Regions from separate parts of the Kitasatospora sp. RG8 genome, predicted to be linked through region 2. Evidence: riboswitches for the same ligand, from Rfam matches in the RefSeq annotation. Region 2 holds a riboswitch; each other region holds the start of a gene.
What was found. A riboswitch is a leader RNA that binds a small molecule or an ion and turns the genes downstream of it on or off. The one in region 2 is predicted to bind cobalamin.
Positions count from the first base shown of each region.

Region 1 (4,502 bases), on a different contig from region 2:
GTGCAGTTCCCGATGGCCGCCCAGGACGACCACGCGGCCGTCGCGCGCTCGATCGTCGAGCACCGGGTGGACACCCTCTTCGGCATGCCGAACTACCTGCTGCGGGTCTTCACCGAGGGTGCGGTCGTGCTCCGCGGGTACCGCGGGGTGCGCAAGCTCTTCTACGGCGGAGAGCACTTCCCCGAGCGCCAGCAGACGTGGCTGCGTGAGGAGTTCGGCGTCGAGCTGATCCGCTCGGCCGCGTACGGCAGCGTCGACGCCGGCCCGCTGGGCTACCAGTGCCCGGACGCCGGGGGACGGGTGCACCACCTGTTCAGCGGGCTCCAGACACTGGAGATCCTCGACCTGGAGGAGGACCGCCCGGCCGATCCGGGCGAGGCCGGGAGGCTGGTCTTCACCGCGCACAGCAGGCGCGGCCAGCGCCTGGACCGCTACGAGATCGGCGACCTCGGCCGCTGGGTGGACGGCGCCTGCCCCTGCGGGCGGCGCACCCCGCGGTTCGAACTCCTCGGCCGCTTCGGCGACATCTTCCGCAGCGGCAGCCACTTCCTCAACTACCGTCGCTTCGTGCTGGCGGCCGAGGAGCGGCTGGACCACCACGGAGCCCTCCAGCTGCTCCTCGACGAGGACGAGCACAGCGCCCGGGAGACGCTGACCGTCCGCCTGGAGGCGGACCGCTCGCACTCGGACGCGGGCGGGGACCCGCGCCCGGATGGACGGCCGCGCCCGGGCGGAGGCCTGGGTGCGGGCGAACAGCCCGACGCGGTACGGGAGTTCCTCGACGCCTACCCGGACCTGGCCGCCGCCGTGGTGCGCGACCGTCTGGTGGAGCTGTCCGTGGAGCACGCCCCCGCCGAGGACTTCGAGCGGACGGCCGCCAGCGGCAAGCTCCTCGCCGTCGTCGACCGCCGGGCCCGCAACCGCTAGGGGACGGCTGCCGGCCCGTGGCTCCCGCAGCACCGCACCACGGATGCTGCGGGAGCTACCCCATCCGCTCGTCGAGGAGACGGATCAGCTTGCCGGTACGGGAGTTGACCGCGAGGCCGTCCGGGGCGACCCATTCGAAGGCCAGCGGGTGGATCAGTCCCTTGCGGACGTGGTCGGCGAACATCGGCCGGGTCGCACCGAGACGGGCGGTCAACTCCCGTGCCAGGGCGGGATCCTCCCCGCCGGGAGCGGCGAGCCGCAGTACCAGCTCGTCCCGCTCGGCCCGGTGCCGCAGGACCACCTGATGGCCGACGACCGGGCCGTCCCCGCCGGCCGCGGCCAGCAGGGCGCGCAGGTCCTCCAGGTAGACGGTGACCACCCCGACCCGGGCGCCCTCCTCCGAGCGCCCCAGCAGCCGCAGGCGGCGCCGCGGGAAGTCGACCCACTCGGCGAGGTCGCCGACCGGGTAGCGGATCACCGGCATCAGGCGACGGACCAGATCGGTGGCCACCACGCGGCCGGGCCGGCCCTCCTCCTCGACCGGCTCGCCGGTCTCCGGGTCGAGCAGTTCCACCACCTTGTCCGCCGTGAAGACCTCGTGCACCCGGCTGTCCGGTTCCCCGGCCACCGGACCGGCCAGGACGCCCGCGTCCACGCTGGCGTAACCGATCGACCGGACGCTCACGTGGGGGAAGGCGGTGGTGAGCAGTGCCACCTGGTCCGGGTAGCAGGCCTCGCCGGCGAAGAGCGCGACGCGGACGTCCGGCAGGGTCCCGACGGTGTCGACGACCTCGCGGGCCAGCCGGCACAGCGACGTGGGCGGCGCGGCGACCACGGTTGCGGAGAAGTCGCGCAGGGCCTGGATGGTGGCGTCCAGCGGCGCGGCACCGCCGATCGGCAGCTGGACCGTGGGGACGGGTGCCTCCTGCAGGCAGTTGAGGGTGAAGACGAAGCTGGAGTAGAGCTCCCCGGCGTAGAACAGGTTGGCGACCCGGTCCCCGGCACGCAGCCCGGCGGCCGGCAGGCCGCCGCCGAACGTACGGCTCATGCGGCGCCACTCCGCGCGGGTGTACATGGACACGCGCGGCGCCCCGGTGGTGCCGCCGGTCTTGAAGACGATCCCGTCGTCGTGCGGTCCGGTGAGCACCCGGCTGCGGTCGATGCCGTGGGCCGCCCAGTAGGCGGTGTGGTCGGTCAGCGGCAGTGCGGTGAGGCCGGTGGGGTCGGCGGGGCTGGTCAGGTCGTCCGGGAGGCCGGCGTAGAGGTCGCGGTAGAAGGGGGAGTTCTCCCGTGCATGGCGGATCAGGTCGGATATCTGAGTGTTAGTCACATCATATGAGTCTAGACCTGTACAAATGCCTCGCCTGCGCCGGGTGGGGCGAGCGGTCCCAGCCGGTTGCGCCACCCGGCCGGGCCCAGGGGCCACCGCGGCGCAGCCGGACGGTTCGGTGCCGGTGGCACCGATGGTGGCGGCGGGGCACCGTGATGTGACGCACCATCCCTTGACCGGATCTTTTCCGTTTCGCCATGATGAACCGTCATGTTCTGACTCCGCCGATGGGGGAAGTCCGGTCCGAATCCGGCGCTGACCCGCAACGGTAGGCCGCCGACGCCACGTCGGCGGCGAGCCCGAGTACCCGTCGGCGGAGGTGTGTCACCCCTCCTCCCGTCGTGGTCTGCGGGCCGGAGCTCCGAGGGCTGCCCGGCCGTTGCCGACGCCCTCCGGGCCCCTGCGTCCAGGCCCGGAAAGGCATCCCATGCCCACGCCCCGCCGCACTCTCGGTCTGCTCGCGATACCCGCCCTGGCGCTCGCCACCGCGCTCCCCGCGGCCACCACAAGCCACGCCGCACCCGCAGCCCACGCCGCACCCGCAGCCCACGCCGCACCTGACGCCCACGCCGCACCCGCCGACGCGGCGTCGTCCCGGACCGTCCGCCCCGACGCCGCCGCGGCCGGCTGGCTGGCCCGCCGGCTCGTCGACGGCGACCACTTCGAGTCCGTCTTCAACGGCACCGCCTACCCCGACCAGGGCCTGACCATCGACGCCGTGCTGGCCTTCGCCGCCTCGCACGGCTCCGAGCAGGCCGCCGCGAAGGCCACCGCCTGGCTCGCCAGGCCCGAGATCATCAGCGGCTACCTCGGCGACGGCACCACCGAGGCGTACGCGGGCGCGACCGCCAAGCTGCTGCTCGCCGTCGAGGTCCGCGGCGCGGACCCGGCGAGCTTCGGCGGCGTCGACCTGTCGGCCCGGCTGCGTTCGCTCCAGACCGCCGAGGGCCGGTTCTCCGACCGCTCGCAGTGGGGTGACTACAGCAACGCCTTCGGGCAGTCGCTGGCCCTGATCGCCCTGTACCGCACACCCGGTGGCGCCCCGTCGGCGGCCGTGGACTTCCTCGCCGGCAGCCAGTGCGCGGACGGCGGCTTCCCGGTCTCCTTCGGTCAGGCCACCTGCACCGGCGACCCGGACGCCACCGCGCTCGCCGTCCAGGCCCTCGCCGCCACGGGACGGGCCGCCAAGGCGAGCGCCGGCCTCACCTGGCTGACCTCCCAGCAGGGTGCCGACGGCGGGTTCGCGGCCGCCGGGGCGAGCGCCTCCAACGCCAACACCACGGGCCTGGCCACCCAGGCGCTGCTCTCCGGCGGACGCCTCGGGGCCGGCCTCAAGGGCTGGAGCCGGCTGGTCAAGTTCCAGCAGGGATGCTCCACGGACCCGGCCGTCCGCGGCGCGGTCGCCTACGACGCGTCCGGCTTCAACGCGGGCAACGGCGCCCGGGCCACCGCGCAGGCCGTCCTCGGCCTCGCCGGCACCCCGCTGACCACGCTCTCCGCCGCCGGCGCACGCCCCGACGCGCCCACCCTGGCCTGCCCGGCACCGGCCTCCCGCTGAACAGGGCCGTCCCCAGGAGGAGTTATCCGATGACCGACACCCTCACCCCGGCCCGTCCGGTCCGCCGCACGCTCGGGTCGATCGCCGCGGCCGCGGCCCTCACCGCCGGCCTGCTCGGCGTCAGCGCCGTCCAGGCCCCGCAGGCCCGGGCCGCGGCCTGCTCCGGGACCACCGGCGTCACGGTCGTGGTCGACTTCACGGCCGTCGGCGGCGGCATCCAGACCGGCTGCGCCCCCGGCGACCCGGCCAGCGGACTCGCCGCGCTGACCGGCGCCGGGTTCTCGTACGCCTTCCACCCGCGCTTCCCGGGCTTCGTGTGCAGGATCAACGCGCTGCCGACGACCTGCACCAACCCGACCGGCAGCGCCTACTGGTCGTACTGGCACGCCCAGCACGGCGGCCCCTGGTCGTACAGCAGCCTGGGCGCCGGCAGCTACAACCCGGCTCCCGGCGACGTCGAGGGCTGGTCCTTCGGCGCCGGCGCCCAGCCGGGCATCACGGCGCCCTGACACCCTGCCGTCCGAAGGCCCCGACGCCCGGAGGCCCTGACGCCGGGAGGCACGCCGACGCCCCGACCCTTCCGCGGAAGGGCCGGGGCGCCGGTTGCACGTGCGGTCAACTGCCGAGGCGCAGCGAGACGGTGTCGCCGAGGCGGACCGGTGCGGTCCGGGTGGCGCCGGTGGCGGC
Region 1 covers NZ_JAGIYX010000007.1:271,549-276,050, forward strand. The annotation lists gene J5Y04_RS43195 (acyl-CoA reductase) at 1-927, shown strand, start outside; gene J5Y04_RS14240 (phenylacetate--CoA ligase family protein) at 983-2,257, opposite strand; cobalamin riboswitch at 2,429-2,587, shown strand; gene J5Y04_RS14245 (peptidase) at 2,685-3,815, shown strand; gene J5Y04_RS14250 (flagellar hook-length control protein FliK) at 3,845-4,324, shown strand; gene J5Y04_RS14255 (prenyltransferase/squalene oxidase repeat-containing protein) at 4,431-4,502, opposite strand, start outside.
Region 1: linked by a shared signal. The riboswitch ahead of J5Y04_RS14245 (peptidase) and the one ahead of metE (5-methyltetrahydropteroyltriglutamate--homocysteine S-methyltransferase) in region 2 are both predicted to bind cobalamin.

Region 2 (4,502 bases):
CCGACCTCGCCCGGGTAGCCGGACACCGCGCCGTCGACGCACCGGTCTCCGGTGGCGTGGCCGGTGCGGAGACGGCGGGCCTGACGTTCATGGTCGGCGCCGACGACACCGACTTCGCCGACGCCGAACCGGTGTTGGCGGAGATGGGCCGCCGGGTCGTCCACTGCGGAGCGTCCGGCGCCGGGCAGGCGGCGAAGATCTGCAACAACATGATCCTGGGCATCTCCATGATCGCGGTCGGCGAGGCGTTCGTCCTCGGGGAGAGCCTCGGTCTGAGCCACCAAGCCCTGTTCGACGTGGCCTCCACCGCCTCCGGGCAGTGCTGGGCGCTCACCAGCAACTGTCCGGTTCCCGGCCCCGTTCCGACCAGCCCGGCGAACCGCGAGTACGCGGCCGGGTTCGCCGCCGCGCTGATGGCCAAGGACCTCAAGCTCGCCGCCGACGCGGCCGGCTCCGCCGCCGTTCCGGCCGAACTGGGCAGAAGGGCAGCCGAGTTGTTCGCCTCCTTTGCTCAGGGCGAGGCCGGCGGTCTGGACTTCTCCGCCATCATCACCACCCTCCGGGAGGATTCCGCATGACGTACGAGACGATCCTGGCCGAGCGCAAGGGCCGGGTCGGGCTGATCACGCTCGACCGCCCGAAGGCGCTCAATGCGCTCAACACCCTCCTGATGAACGAAGTCGTCGCAGCGGCGGCGGAGTTCGACCGGGACCCGGAGATCGGCTGCCTGGTGGTCACCGGCTCGGAGAAGGCCTTCGCGGCCGGCGCCGACATCAAGGAGATGCAGTCCCTCGACTTCGTCGACGCCTACCTCGGCGACTGGTTCGCCGCCTGGGACCGCTTCGCCGCCCTGCGCAAGCCCGTCGTGGCGGCGGTCGCCGGCTACGCGCTGGGTGGCGGCTGCGAGTTGGCGATGATGTGCGACATCCTGCTGGCGGCGGACACCGCGCAGTTCGGTCAGCCGGAGATCAAGCTCGGCGTGATCCCCGGCATCGGCGGCTCGCAGCGCCTGACCCGGGCGGTCGGCAAGGCGAAGGCCATGGAGCTCTGCCTGACCGGCCGGATGATGGGCGCCGAGGAGGCCGAGCGGGCCGGCCTGGTCTCCCGGATCGTCCCCGCCGACCAGCTGACGGCCGAGGCCCTGGCCACCGCCGATACCGTGGCCGCGATGTCCACCCCGGCGGCGGTCATGCTCAAGGAGAGCGTCAACCGCTCGTACGAGACCACGCTCGCCGAGGGCGTCCGGTTCGAACGGCGGCTGTTCCACGCGACGTTCGCCACGGCGGACCAGAAGGAGGGTATGGGGGCCTTCGCCGAGAAGCGCCCGCCGTCCTTCATCCACCGCTGACAGTCCGCGCGGGCGCCGCCCCTCGCCCGGGGCGGCGCCCACAGGTCGGTCGGCCGATCGCCGAAGCAGGTAGGTGTCCGCGATCCAGCCCTTGCTTTCGTGGGCCGACTTGTGCAACTCGCCGATCCGCGGAGCGACTTCGGAGGGCAGTCCGGCGACCAGGATCTCGTCGGGGGTGCCGGGGTGGGCGCCGTGGCGGATCTCCCTTCCCTCGGGGTCGATCCCGGTGAACGCGGCCCGGCCGTCGAGCGTTACCACCGTGTCGTCCACGTCCTCGGGGAACCCCTCGGCCAGGCGGCGGCCGGTGGTGATGTACATCGCGAGGCCGGCCCGGGCCCGCCGAGGACGTGCGAGGGTCCGTGCGGAGGCTGTGCGTTGTCCTGATTGACAGATGTCGGGCCGGTCCACGCACCGTGCGACATCACCGAGCCGCGGTGGAGTCTCATCATGCGGACACGTTCCATGATTCCGCGTCAGTACCGGCTGCTTGCACATAAGCTGACCGGGCAGCTGGTTCGCCCTGTCCGCCAGGCAGGCGCGTCGCAAGAGGGAACCCGGTGGGAATCCGGGACTGCCCCGCAGCGGTGAGTGGGAACGAACGCCGTCATACGCACTGGGCCCGGCCGGGTCTGGGAAGCGACGGCCAGTAGGTGTCCGCCCTTGACGGGCGGCCGTGCCCGCGAGTCCGAAGACCTGCCCGCTGCCCGCACGCGACCGTTCGCGCGCGGCCATCCCGGTGACCTCGTGGGCGGGTCGGCGTACATATCAGGCGGGTCCGGCGCTTTCGCACGCGCTCACGGCCCCGCCCGGTTCGTCATCCCTTCGCGCCTTCGTCCCGTCCCCGGGGACCACAGGAAACAGGCTCGCGAAGGAGAGTCCCTTGACAGCGAAGTCCGCAACCGCGGCAACCCGGGCCACCACCCACGGCCACCCCCGCCAGGGCCGCAACCGGGAGCTCAAGAAGGCCGTCGAGGGCTACTGGAAGGGTGCGGTCACGGCCGACGCCCTCCTCGCCACCGCCGCCGACCTGCGCCGGGAGAACTGGCAGCAGCTCGCCGACGCCGGTATCGAGGAAGTCCCCACCGGCGACTTCTCGCTCTACGACCACGTGCTGGACACCACGGTTGCCGTCGGCGCGATCCCGGCCCGCCACCGCGCCGCGGTCGACGCCGACCCGCTGGACGGCTACTTCGCCATGGCCCGCGGCACCCAGGAGGTCGCGCCGCTGGAGATGACCAAGTGGTTCGACACCAACTACCACTACCTGGTGCCCGAACTCGGCCCGGAGACCGTCTTCGGCGCGAACCCGGCCAAGCAGGTGGCCGAGCTCCGCGAGGCCGTCGCGCTCGGCCACACCGCCCGCCCGGTGCTGGTCGGTCCGATCACCTACCTGCTCCTCGCCAAGCCGGCACCCGGCGTGGCCGAGGACTTCCAGCCGCTCACCCTGCTCGACCGGCTGCTGCCCGTCTACGCCGCACTCCTCGCGGACCTGCGCGCGGCCGGCGCCGTCTGGGTGCAGCTGGACGAACCCGCGCTCGTCCAGGACCGCACCCCGGCGGAGCTGAACGCCGCCGCCCGCGCCTACCGCGACCTCGGCGCCCTCGCCGACCGGCCCAAGCTGCTCGTCGCGAGCTACTTCGACCGCCTGGGCGAGGCGCTGCCCGTGCTCGCCAAGGCGCCGGTCGACGGCCTTGCACTGGACTTCACCGGTCCGGCCGCGGCCAACCTCGACGCCCTCGCCGCCGTCGGAGGACTCCCCGGCAAGCGCCTGGTCGCCGGCGTGGTCGACGGCCGCAACATCTGGATCAACGACCTGCAGAAGTCGCTGGCCACCCTGGCGACCCTGCTCGGCCTCGCCGGCCGGGTCGACGTCGCGCCGTCCTGCTCCCTGCTGCACGTCCCGCTGGACGCCGCCGCCGAACGCGACCTCGACCCGCAGATCGCCCGCTGGCTCGCGTTCGCCCGCCAGAAGGCCGGCGAGACCGCGCTGCTCGCCCGCGCCCTGCGCGAGGGCACCGACGCGATCACCGCCGAACTCGCGGCCAACCGTGCCGACCTCGCCTCCCGGGCCGCCTCGTCGATCACCCGCGACCCGGCCGTCCGCGCCCGCACCGCCGCCGTCACCGAGGCGGACACCCGCCGCGCCCAGCCCTACCCGCAGCGCGCCGAGGCCCAGCGTGCCCGCCTCGGGCTGCCGCTTCTTCCCACCACCACCATCGGATCCTTCCCGCAGACCACCGAACTGCGCCTCGCCCGCGCCGACCTGACGGCCGGGCGGACCGACGAGGCCACCTACCGCTCTCGGATGGAAGCCGAGGTCCGCGAGGTCATCGCCTACCAGGAGAAGGCCGGCCTGGACGTCCTCGTCCACGGCGAGCCCGAGCGCAACGACATGGTCCAGTACTTCGCCGAGCAGCTCACCGGGTACCTGGCCACCCGGCACGGCTGGGTCCAGTCGTACGGCACCCGCTACGTGCGACCGCCGGTGCTCGCCGGCGACATCTCCCGCCCGCACCCGATGACCGTCGACTGGTTCCGCTACGCCCAGGAACTGACGGACCGTCCGGTCAAGGGCATGCTCACCGGCCCGGTCACGATGCTCGCCTGGTCCTTCGTCCGGGACGACCAGCCGGTCGCCGTGACCGCCTTCCAGGTCGCCCTCGCCCTGCGCGACGAGGTCACCGACCTGGAGGCCGCGGGCGCCGCCGTCGTCCAGGTCGACGAGCCAGCCCTGCGCGAGACCCTGCCACTGCGGGCCGCCGACCGCCCCGCCTACCTGGACTGGGCCACCGGGTCGTTCCGGCTGGCCACCTCGGGCGTCCGCGCCGACACCCAGATCCACACCCACATGTGCTACGCCGAGTTCGGCGCGATCATGACGGCCATCGACGACCTCGACGCGGACGTCATCTCCCTGGAGGCGACGCGCTCCCACATGGAGGTCGCCGGTGAACTGGCCGAGGCCGGCTACCCGCGCGAGGTCGGCCCCGGCGTGTGGGACATCCACTCCCCGCGCGTCCCGAGCACCGAGGAGGCGGTCTCCCTGCTGCGGGCCGGCCTCGCGGCGATCCCGGCCGAGCGGCTGTGGGTCAACCCCGACTGCGGGCTGAAGACCCGCGGCTGGCCGGAGACCCGGGCCTCCTTGGAGAGCCTG
Region 2 covers NZ_JAGIYX010000003.1:313,216-317,717, reverse strand. The annotation lists gene mmsB (3-hydroxyisobutyrate dehydrogenase) at 1-578, shown strand, start outside; gene J5Y04_RS06720 (enoyl-CoA hydratase) at 575-1,348, shown strand; cobalamin riboswitch at 1,843-2,064, shown strand; gene metE (5-methyltetrahydropteroyltriglutamate--homocysteine S-methyltransferase) at 2,229-4,502, shown strand, end outside.

Region 3 (4,502 bases), on a different contig from region 2:
GCCTCGGCGGCCGGTGTCTGCGGGTCCGCCGGTGCGGGGGCCTCGGCCGACGGGCTCACCGGTGCCGTCCGACCGCCCGTGGCGCCGGACGATCCGCCCGCGCCACCGCCCGAGGACGGACGTTTCGTGGCGCCGGACGAACCACCGGTGTTGGCGCCGGACGAGCTGCCGGACGATCCGGTACCGGACGAGGATCCACCGTTCGCGCCCGCGGAACCTCCTCCGTTCCCGCCGGTACCGGTGCCGTTCCCACCGGTACCGGTGCCGCTCCCGCCGCTCGTCCCACCGGAGCCACCACCGGCTGCCCCTCCCCCGCCGGCCGGCGGTCGGGGCGGTTCGGGGGTGGAGGCGGCGCCGCCCGGGCTGGTGTTCCGGGCCCGCACGGAGTCCGGCGGGATGGCCGGACGCCCCTCGGTGCCCTCGATGTTCGTGCCACCGAAGATCCACAGGTCGACGCTGCCCGGCTTCGGCTGGTAGCTCATCGCGCCGAGCTGGCTGTAGGACCAGTCGTTCTGGCCCGGATCGGCGTGCCAGTACGACCAGTAGGCCGTGGCCGGGGGCGTCAGGACGCACTTCTCCTGGTCCGGAGCGGGGTACTGCTTGCCGCCCTGGAAGCCGCTGTAACCGATCCGGCAGATGAACGCCGGGCCGTCGTGCCCCGTCCCGGTGGTCTTCCAGCCGCCCTGGTTGAGCAGGGCGTACCCGGTCGTCGGGGTGGTCCCGCAGGAGCGCAGCAGCGGGCCGCCCCACCGGCTGAAGTCGACGGCGAGCACCACGCCCGAGGTGGTGGTGCACTGTTCGATCGGCGTCGGCGCCGCGGACGCCGGGGCCGTCCCCAGCCCGACGCCACCCGAGGCGAGGGCGAACGTCAGGACCGCCGCTCCGGTGAGCCGGCCCAGCCGGCCCAGCCGCCGGCTCACCGGTGACGCCCCGGGACGGAGGCCGTACGACGGAGGGCGACGAGGACCCCAGCCGTGCCGGCCACGGTCAGCAGACCGGCGATGCCCGTCAGTACCAGGGCGTCGGTGCCGGTGCCGGCCAGACTGCCACCGGCGGCCTGGACGGAGCCGCCGCGCACCGGGGCGCCGGTGCTGCCGCCGTCTCCGACGAGCACGGCGTCGGACGGGCGGCCGGCGGTCGCGCCCTCACCGGACGACGGCACGGCCGTGGACGTCGCGGAGGCGGTTTCCGTTGGTGAACCGCCCGCCGTCGGTGAACCGCTCGCGGTCGGTGTCCCCGTGGGTGTCGGTGTCCCCGTGGGTGTCGGCGTACCGGTCGGCGTCGGCGTACCCGTGGACGTCGCGGTCGGCGCACCCGTCGGCGTACCGGTCGGCGTGGGCGTGGGCGTACCGGTCGGCGTGGGCGTGGGCGTGCCGCCGATGGTGCGGGACAACGTGCCGAAGGAGACGCCCGTGGCACCCCCCAGGACCTGCGTCGAGGCACGGACGTCCGAACCCTGCTGTCCGGCGGACGCGACGTTGAACCCGCCGTCGGCGTTCTGCTGGCCTGCGAGGAAGTCGAGCGCCTTGGCGATCCGTCCGCCGTACGTGGCCTGATGGAGCGTCATGCCCTGGACCGCGAGCGCGGCCGAGTTCGTCGAGTCGCCGGCCGCGCCGGGGAAGCCGCCGTCCGGCAGCTGCCGGGCGGCGAGCCAGCCGAGCCCCTTGTCGACCGCCTGCGCGGCCCCGTCCCCGGGGACGAGCGCGAGCGCCATGACGGCCATCGCCGTGCTGTCCACGTCGGAGTCGCCGGTGGCCGGGATCAGGCTCGGCCAGGAGCCGTCCGCGTGCTGAAGGCTCTTCAGGTAGGCGACCGGGGCGGCGGCGCCGGCCGTGTCGCCGGCGCGCAGCTGCGCCATGATGCCGAGGGCCTGGGAGAACACCGAGGTGGCCCAGGTGTAGTTGCCGGACTCGGCGCAACCGGTGTCCGGGGCGGCCTTGGTGCACACCATCGCGGCGAGGGCGGCGATCAGGTCGTGACCGCCGAAGTCCCGCGGGTTGCGGCCCACGATCTCGGCGAGCAACGCCTCCTTGCCGATCGAGCCTCCGCCGGCGAACTCGGTGCCGACACCGGTCCAGTCGTTGACGGTCCGCCCGCTCGCGTCCTTGCCCTGCTGGTCCAGGAAGTCGACGATCCTGCGCAGCGCGGTGTCGTCGGTGCCGGTGGCGGCGAGCGCGTAGGCCCCGTCGATCGTGAGACCGAAGTCGGCGAAGGCCGGGAAGCCCTCGTAGTAGTGGCCGTCGATCAGGCGGGCCGGGTCGGTGAGGTAGGCGCTGCCCTTGGCGGCGTCGGGCTTCCTAACGGCGGGCGGGGTCGGCGTCGCGGTGGTGCCGTCCGGGTTGCGCCGGACGCTGGTGAGGTCGGTGCCGGTCAGGGCCAGGACGGCCTGCTCGGTGGCGGCCGGGTCCGGGTCGGTGGTGGCGGCCGGCGACCCGGTCGGGCTCGCGGTCGGGGTCTGGCTCGGGGTCTGGCTCGGGGTCGCCGAGGGGGACGCGGAGGACGACGGCCCGCCGTTCTTGGCCCGCACGGAATCCGGGGTGAATGACGGCGCCCCGTTGGAGCCGCCGATGTCGGTGCCGCCGTACACCCAGGCCTCGACCTCGCCGGGCTTGGGCTTCTGCGTCCCGGCCCCGAACTGGCTGTAGGACCAATTCTGTTGGCCGGGTTCGGCGATCCAGTACGACCAGTACGCGGTGGCCTGCGGGGTGTTGACGCAGGGCTCGTCGGCCGGCGCCGGATACTGGGCGCCGCCGTTGAAGCCCGCGGTCCCGAGCCGGCAGACGAAGGCGGGTCCGTCGTGCTCGGTGCCGGTCGTGGTGAAGCCGGCGTTGTGCAGCAGGCTCATGCCCGTCGTGGGGTGGGCGTCGCAGCCACGGACGACACCACCGCCCCAGTGACCGAAGTCGACCGCGACGATCGCGCCCGTCGTCGCCGTGCACTGCTCGATCGGGTCGGCCGCCGCGGTTCCGGGGTGCCCGAGCAGGACCGTGCCGCAGGCGGCGACCGCGACGGCGCCGGCGACCACCAGGGACGCGAGTTCCCGGTTCCTGTGACGTGTACGACTGCTGCTGACCCTCACGACGACTCCCTGGTCGGTCGACGCGGGAGAACACGGCGCAGCCGACGGTCTCCCGGGACAGGGACCGTCCTGACCGCGTCGTAGTCCGCGACGACGCAAGTGCTCTGTGAACAGGCCCCCGGTCCAGGCATTCCGGCTCACCCACCGGGTTGGCGGGTCTACGGTTGCGGGTCAGCGCCGGAGTTGGACCGGCTTCCCCTGAATGCCGAGGGCGAAAAATCGGTTCATCAGACCACGGCGGCTGACGGAGAGTCAACGGGGCGTCAGGTAGGTCACATCCGCCTCGTCGCCCGGTGCGCCGTGCGCCGTGCGGTAGCGTCCCCGGTGGCCGAGTGGGGGAACCCGGTGCGAATCCGGGGCTGACGCGCAGCGGTGTGGGGTGGCGGTCGTGCCGTCCCGAGCCCGGATGCCCGCCCGGCCGTGCACCGCGGCGAATGCCGGCCCACGCGATCCGGGCGGCGACCGCTCCGCCGGTCGCGCGCTTCCGAACGGACGCCGGGACCTCCGGGGCAGGGTCGGCGCCCGCCACCCCAAGGAGCCCCTCCCGTGTCCCTCCGCACCCCGTCGCGGACCACTTCCGTACCCGCCGTCACCGTCGCCCTGGCGGCCGGGGCCCTGCTGCTGTCCGCCACCGTTCCCGCCCACGCGACGGCCACCCTGGCCCAGATCGCCACCTCCAGGAGCACCGGCGTCAGCTACCTGAAGTCCCTCCAGGGCGCCGACGGCAGCTACGTCACCGGCGGCGGGCTCTCCAACGAGTGGGCCTTCAGCGCGCTCGCGGCCGCCGGCACGGCCGCCGCCGGCGTCACCCCCGGCGGTGACGCCGGCCGGAACGCCCGCCTCGTCTACCGCAACCAGCTCGCCGCTCCCGGCTGGCCCGGCAGCTCGCCGGTGGTCACGGACTACGAGCGCGGCATCCTCAACACCTACGCCGCGGGCATCGACCCCGCCCGGGTGGGCCCCGGCCGCAACCTCGTCGCCGACCTCGTCGCCTCCTGGCAGAGCGCCGAGCCCGGCTACTACGGCCCGTCCGCCAACTTCAACGGCACGGTCTTCGGCCTGCTCGCCCTGGCGGGCGCCAGGACCCAGGCCGGCACCCGGCGCGCCCCGCAGCCGCTGATCGACGCCTCCGTCACGGCGGTGCGCGCCAACCAGCACAACGACGGCGGCTGGAACTACAGCAAGGCCGCGGGCAACCCGACCGCGCTCGCCCAGGGCAGCGACATCGACATGACGGGCGCGGCCATGGCCTCCCTGTGCGCGGGCGGCGTTCCCTCCACCGATCCGGCGATCGTCTCCGCGAAGAACTTCCTCAAGGGCAAGCTCGTCTCCTCCGGCGCGTTCAACTCGATGTGGGGCGCCAACACCGACTCCAACGGCTGGGCCGTGTCCGGTCTCAACGCCTGCGGCATCAACCCCCAGG
Region 3 covers NZ_JAGIYX010000007.1:276,524-281,025, reverse strand. The annotation lists gene J5Y04_RS43960 (hypothetical protein) at 1-920, opposite strand, end outside; gene J5Y04_RS14260 (prenyltransferase/squalene oxidase repeat-containing protein) at 917-3,079, opposite strand; cobalamin riboswitch at 3,184-3,329, opposite strand; cobalamin riboswitch at 3,415-3,491, shown strand; gene J5Y04_RS14255 (prenyltransferase/squalene oxidase repeat-containing protein) at 3,626-4,502, shown strand, end outside.
Region 3: linked by a shared signal. The riboswitch ahead of J5Y04_RS14260 (prenyltransferase/squalene oxidase repeat-containing protein) and the one ahead of metE (5-methyltetrahydropteroyltriglutamate--homocysteine S-methyltransferase) in region 2 are both predicted to bind cobalamin.